Regions from separate parts of the Plantactinospora sp. DSM 117369 genome, predicted to be linked through region 3. Evidence: predicted binding sites of a transcription regulator. Region 3 holds the regulator's gene; each other region holds the start of a gene.
The links. Region 3 encodes HrcA, which represses chaperone genes, less so after heat shock. Its sites were predicted from a motif close to GGTTNGCACNCTCNNNNNGAGNGTGCNAACC; they were not measured.
Positions count from the first base shown of each region.

Region 1: a site for HrcA is predicted at 1,040-1,070, ahead of groL (chaperonin GroEL). Genes of this name have one in related genera too.
Region 2: a site for HrcA is predicted at 1,120-1,150, ahead of groL (chaperonin GroEL). Genes of this name have one in related genera too.

Region 1 covers NZ_CM132446.1:6,528,885-6,531,148, forward strand. The annotation lists gene ACSMXO_RS27800 (lipopolysaccharide assembly protein LapA domain-containing protein) at 1-167, shown strand, start outside; gene ACSMXO_RS27805 (DUF5994 family protein) at 409-888, shown strand; gene groL (chaperonin GroEL) at 1,168-2,264, shown strand, end outside.
Region 2 covers NZ_CM132446.1:634,641-636,904, forward strand. The annotation lists gene ACSMXO_RS02940 (cold-shock protein) at 302-505, shown strand; gene groL (chaperonin GroEL) at 1,398-2,264, shown strand, end outside.
Region 3 covers NZ_CM132446.1:8,189,928-8,192,191, reverse strand. The annotation lists gene ACSMXO_RS34945 (DUF4870 domain-containing protein) at 1-634, opposite strand, end outside; gene hrcA (heat-inducible transcriptional repressor HrcA) at 915-1,937, shown strand; gene dnaJ (molecular chaperone DnaJ) at 2,004-2,264, shown strand, end outside.

The DNA.
Region 1 (2,264 bases), 1.7 Mb from region 3:
TGCAGAACACCCGCAGCGTCGAGGTCACCTTCCTGTGGATGCAGGGCACTCTGCCGTTGGCCCTGGCCCTGCTGATCGCCGGTGTCGGCGTCGCGATCCTGACCGTGGTGGTCGGCGCCGCCCGCATCACCCAACTGCGCATACTGTCCCGCCGCCAGCGTCACTGATCTGCGCCCTGGAGCTGGCCGTACGACGAGCCTGGGCGCGAAGACCGGCTGCGGTTGCGCAACCGCGCCTTCCGCGACCCCGCCGCCAAGCTCGACGCCCCGGCCTGCCATTCTCCCGACTGCAGCCCTTCGCCGGATCCCTTGCGGCGACGGGCAGAAGGAACCTGCCATGACACACGCCACTGCTACCAGCCGCGCGACGACGATCTCGCCAACGCCGCCATCGACTCCACGACTGCGGATGGAACCCACCGGCTCCCGCCGTACCCTCCTGGACGGCGGTTGGTGGCCCCGCTCGACCGACCCGGTCGCGGAACTGCCGGGTCTCGTCCTGGCCATCGACAAACTACGCGGACCCGTCACCAGGCTCGTCCTCGCCGCCGACGGCTGGGACACCCACCCCCGCCGGCTGGGGTTGGCCGACCGGGTCCTCCGGCTGGGCTACTTCAGCAGCCAGCCCATCAGCCTGATCACCGCGCTGTGCGCCAACGGCGACCGCGTCGACCTGCTGATCGTCCCGCCGGAGACCGCGAGCGACACCGCCGACGCGGCGATGGTCCTCGCCGCCGTCACCAGCAACAAGGTGCACCCCCAACACATCCTGCTCGCCGTCACCACGTCCACTCCCGCTGCGGTCGATGACGCTCCCGCAGCCGTCTGGGAGGACGAAGGCGGTCAGCCAGGTCTCACGCCGCCCCGGGCCTTGTCGGACGCGCGGTAAGGCGGCATCGTCCCACCGGCGGTGCGGGCAGACCACGGTGGGGCGGGGTTTTCGGTACCTCGCGTACCCGGCGGCACCACACGGCGGCGTACGGCGAGGTTCCTGAGGAGGACGTTGTCCTTGCACTCTCGGGCGGCGAGTGCTAGACCGTAGCTAGCACTCGCCCTTCGTGAGTGCCAGCCGAATGGGATGAGCCCTTTGTGGGCGCGCGCGATGTGTTCGTCGCAGGTCGGTCCGAGCAGTGCTGAACGTCGGCACGACGAGTAGAGGACGACACAGATGGCCAAGTTGATCGTATTCGGTGAGGACGCCCGTCGCGGCCTCGAACGCGGCATGAACATGCTCGCCGACACGGTAAAGGTGACGCTCGGCCCCAAGGGCCGCAATGTCGTGCTGGGTAGCGGATGGGGTGCGCCGACCATCACCAACGACGGCGTGAGCATCGCCAAGGAGATCGAACTCGACGACCCGTACGAGAAGCTCGGTGCCGAGTTGGTCAAGGAGGTCGCGAAGAAGACCGACGACGTGGCCGGGGACGGCACGACGACGGCCACCGTCCTGGCCCAGGCGCTGGTGCGGGAAGGACTGCGCAACGTGGCCGCCGGGGCGAACCCGGTCGCACTCAAGCGCGGCATCGAGCAGGCCGTGGTCGCGGTGACCGAGGCGCTGCGCCACCAGGCCCAGGAGGTCGAGACCAGGGAGCAGATCGCGGCCACGGCGTCCATCTCCGCCGCCGACCCCGTTGTCGGTGAACTCATCGCCGAAGCGATGGACAAGGTCGGCAAGGAAGGCGTGATCACCGTCGAGGAGGGCAACACCTTCGGCCTGGAGCTGGAGTTCACCGAGGGCATCCGCTTCGACAAGGGCTGCATCTCGCCCTACTTCGTCACCGACACGGAACGGATGGAAGCCGTTCTCGACGACCCGTACCTGCTCATCGTCGAGAACAAGATCTCGAACCTGACCGACCTCCTCCCGATCCTGGAACAGGTCATGCATGCGGGCAAGCCGCTGGCCATCATCGCCGAGGACGTCGAGGCGGAGGCCCTCGCCACCCTTGTCGTCAACACGGTCCGCGGCACCCTCACCTCGGTGGCAGTCAAGGCGCCCGGCTTCGGTGACCGCCGCACGGCCATGCTGGCCGACCTTGCCGCCCTCACCGGCGCTCAGGTCGTCAGCGACACCGTCGGTCACACGTTGGGAAACGTGACCCTCGACATGCTCGGCCGGGCCCGCAGGGTGGTCGCCACCCTGGACGAGACCACCGTCATCGACGGCGCGGGTGACCTGGGCCAGATCGCCGGGCGCGTCGCGCAGCTCCGCTCCGAGATCCAGCACAGCGACTCCGACTACGACCGGGAGAAGCTACAGGAGCG
Region 2 (2,264 bases), 2.4 Mb from region 3:
GCGCCCAGTTTCGGCGGGTAACGGAGCCGCCGGCGGTTTCGGTGCGGGCCGGTTGAGCTGGGCAGCGACGGCCGCCAATAGGTGAGAGGCCGGAAAGGACCGCCCGGTTGTCTGCTCGGTGACCGTTTTGGCCTAGTGCGCCGCCGCCCGACCTTGGTGTACGGTGCGGGTTCGGCCGCTCGATTCGTGGTTCCCCAATTACATGATCCATTTTGGGGATAGCGACTCGGCGGTCCCGGCAGGCATACGGCGTCGCCGGAGCTCGGGCAGCTCCGACGCGACCGAAGTAAGGAAGTGCACCGTGGCGCAGGGCACCGTGAAGTGGTTCAACAGCGAAAAGGGCTACGGCTTCATCGCGGTCGATGGCGGGCAGGACGTCTTCGTCCACTTCTCCGCGATCCAGATGGACGGCTACAAGGCGCTTGACGACGGTCAGCGCGTCGAGTTCGAGATCGCCCAGGGGCAGAAGGGCCCGCAGGCGGAAAAGGTCCGGGTCATCGCCTGAGCTGCCGGGCCATCGGCCCGCCGCTCTCGGGCTCGTCCCCCGTTCCGCTGCCACCCGGCCGCCGGTAAGCCGCCGGTCGGGACCGTTGCCGGCCCAGTCCGGACTCCCGCCGTGTCGATACTCCACAACGACGGCGGTCTGCGGCTGGCCGGGTCGCCGTGCGACGTCGTTGGCGTGTCCGGCGGGTCGGTGTGCCGGTTGCTACCGCGCTCGTGCCGGTCGTCCGGCGGATCTCTACGCGTCTTCCGTCCGATGCGTCTCTCGGACTGCCCGCACGGATCCGGGCTGCTGCGGTATGGCGTCCGGCAAGGCGCCCGCTGTCCTGATCGGGTTGGCGTCGACCGCCCCTTGGCCGGGCTTTCCCGTGATTGCGACAACCCGCATTCCGGCCCCCTCCGGAGACGCCGGGGCCGCGCGGTCGGCGGGCGCGGGGGCGCGGATCTGCCGGCGCTTCCCGACTCCCGGCCGGGTCCTGACACCGCTGGTTCGGCTGCCGTTCCGCTCCCATTGGGCTGCTGGTCTCCCGCCGCGCTCCGGCCGCCGCCAGCCGGTCCCGATGCCCGGTTCGACCGGCTCACTCGCTTGCACTCGGCAGGGGAGAGTGCTAAACAAGTGTTTGGCACTCGCATACCGTGAGTGCCAAGGCCGGGGCGGTAGGGCCACGGTCGCGGGCTCGCGGAGCGGGTGCGCGGCACATGGCCGGTCGTCGCGGGCTGTCCGGCCCGGCCGGCGGACGTCACTGTCGCACAGCGCGACGGAGCAGAGCAGGCACCCACGGGTGTCGGCGGCCCCGTCCGCCAGTGCCGTAGTGACGTCCGAAGGTGCGTAATCAGGCGGCAGGTCGGGGTCAACAGGCTCCGGCGGCCGTGAGTGTCCAGGAGGACAACGCCGTATGGCCAAGATGATCGCGTTCGACGAGGAGGCGCGCCGCGGCCTTGAGCGGGGCATGAACACCCTCGCCGACGCCGTAAAGGTGACGCTGGGCCCGAAGGGCCGCAACGTCGTGCTCGAGAAGAAGTGGGGCGCTCCCACCATCACCAACGACGGTGTGAGCATCGCCAAGGAGATCGAGCTCGAGGACCCGTACGAGAAGATCGGTGCGGAGCTGGTCAAGGAGGTCGCCAAGAAGACCGACGACGTTGCCGGTGACGGCACGACGACGGCGACCGTCCTCGCCCAGGCGCTGGTCCGTGAGGGCCTGCGCAACGTCGCGGCCGGTGCCAACCCGATGGCCCTGAAGCGGGGCATCGAGGCCGCCGTCGCGAACGTCTCGGAGGAGCTGAGCAAGCTCGCCAAGGACGTCGAGACCAAGGAGCAGATCGCCTCCACCGCCTCCATCTCCGCTGGTGACACCAGCGTCGGCGAGATCATCGCCGAGGCGATGGACAAGGTCGGCAAGGAAGGCGTCATCACCGTCGAGGAGAGCAACACCTTCGGGCTCGAGCTGGAGCTGACCGAGGGTATGCGCTTCGACAAGGGCTACATCTCGGGGTACTTCATGACCGACCCCGACCGGATGGAGGCCGTGCTCGACGACCCGTACATTCTGATCGTCAACAGCAAGATCTCGACGGTCAAGGACCTGCTGCCGATCCTCGAGAAGGTCATGCAGTCGGGCAAGCCGCTGGCCATCATCGCCGAGGACGTCGAGGGCGAGGCCCTCGCGACCCTGGTGGTCAACAAGGTCCGGGGCACCTTCAAGTCCGTCGCCGTCAAGGCGCCGGGCTTCGGTGACCGCCGCAAGGCCATGCTGGGCGAC
Region 3 (2,264 bases):
GCCAGGCGATAAACGGCAGGAAGATCAGCACGAGGGTGCAGGTCCCGACGATGAGCGAGACGATCGAGATGATGCCCCAGGTGATCTGGAAGTTGAGCGCCTCGACCGCGTGCGCGCGTACGGTCGGCGACTCGTTGCCCTTGGCGAGCAGCGCGACGAGCGAGGCGATGAAGCCGACCACGATGCCGCCGAAGTGGGCGATCAGGGCCCAGGTCTTCTCGTCGCTGTTGGCGTAGCCGGACGGTGCCGGGGCGCCGTACGGGTTGCCCGGGTAGCCGCCCGGTGGCGGGTAGCCGGCACCGGGGTAGCCGCCCGGTGGCTGGCCGCCGGGGGGTGGGTAACCGCCGCCGGGGGGTGGGTAACCGCCGGGTGGCGGGTACCCCCCGGGCGGGGGATAACCGCCACCGGAGGTCGGATAGGTCCCGCCACCTGACGTCGGGTAGGTCCCGCCGCCCGAGGTCGGGTACGTGCCGCCGCCGGAGGTCGGCGGGGGCGTGCCGGGCGCACCATACTGGGGTGCGGCGGGCGGGGGGTACCCCTCGCCTGGCGTCGGGTATTGGCCCGGATTCATCGGGGCGGTCGGGTCCGGGGGCGGACCGCCGTATTCTCCGGGAGGGCGAGGCGGTTCAGTCATGGAGGTCACGGTAGGACTCCCGCTCAACCGGCGCCAGCCGCCCGGCGGATTGAATCTGGACAATGGCCGACCGTACCTGCTAGGCCGACCGGGGTAGGGTGTGCTGGCAAGCCTGTTGTCCGGGTTCGGATAGCCCTTCCAATCGATCATCGCGCCGGGTACGCCTTGGTCGTAGACTGGCACTCGCTACAGTCGAGTGCCAGGGCGGACCTGGCCCGACCGTCGTGGCCGCCCCGGTCGTTTCGCCCAGCCGGGGCCGGGACGTCGCAGGGAGGTGAGGATGGGTCTCGACGACCGCAAGCTCGACGTGCTGCGCGCGATCGTGGAGGACTACGTCGCCACCCAGGAACCGGTCGGCAGCAAGGCCCTGGTCGAGCGGCACCAGCTCGGGGTCTCCCCGGCCACCGTCCGCAACGACATGGCCGTGCTGGAGGAGGAGGGCTACATCCGGCAGCCGCACACCAGCGCCGGCCGGGTCCCCACGGACCGTGGCTACCGGCTCTTCGTGGACCGGCTCTCCCGGGTCAAGCCGCTCACCCCGGCCGAGCGCCGGGCGATCGAGCGTTTCCTGGTCGGCGCGGTGGACCTCGACGACGTGGTGCACCGTACGGTCCGGCTGCTCGCCCAGCTCACCCGGCAGGTGGCCGTGGTGCAGTACCCGAGCCTGGCCCGGTCCTCCGTCCGGCACCTGGAGCTGGTGCCGATCTCCACCACCCGGCTGATGCTGGTCATGATCGCCGACACCGGTCGGGTGGAGCAGCGGCTGGTCGAGCTGCCGACCCCGATCAGCGCCGACGACGTGACCGACCTGCGCCGGCTGGTCAACGAGCGGCTCGGCGGCGAGAAGCTGGCCGAGACCCCGCCGCTGGTCCAGGCGCTGGTCGACGAGGTGCCTCCGGGGCTCCGCCCGGCGATGACCACGCTCGCCACGGTGCTGCTGGAGACCCTGGTCGAGCGGCACGAGGAGCGGATCGTGATGGCCGGCACCGCCAACCTGACCCGGGGCGGGCTGCTCGACTTCCAGGGGTCGCTGCGGCCCATCCTCGAGGCGCTCGAGGAGGAGGTCATCCTGCTCAAGCTGATCGGCGAGGTGGAGCCGAACACCCTCCAGGTACGCATCGGCGACGAGAACGAGATCGACAATCTGCGGGCCACCTCGGTGGTCAGCACGGGATACGGTCCGGGTACGACCATCGTCGGCGGACTCGGCGTGTTGGGTCCCACCCGGATGGACTACCCGGGCACCATCGCCACGGTGCGGGCCGTGGCACGCTACGTCGGCGACGTGCTGGCGCAGAACTGACCACCAAAGCTCACCCTGACGACCGGCGGACGGTAACGCGAGACAGACATGAGGACACGGAACGCAGTGGCCAAGGACTACTACGGGATTCTCGGCGTCAGCCGGGACGCCTCCGACGACGACATCAAGCGCGCCTACCGCAAGTTGGCGCGGCAGTACCACCCGGACGTGAATCCGGATCCGGAGGCACACGAGAAGTTCAAGGACATCAACGCCGCGTACGAGGTCCTCTCGGACGACCAGAAGCGGCAGATCGTCGACCTCGGTGGCGACCCGCTGGCCCCTGGTGGCGGCCCCGGTGCCGGCCCGGGCGGTGCCGGTGGGCCG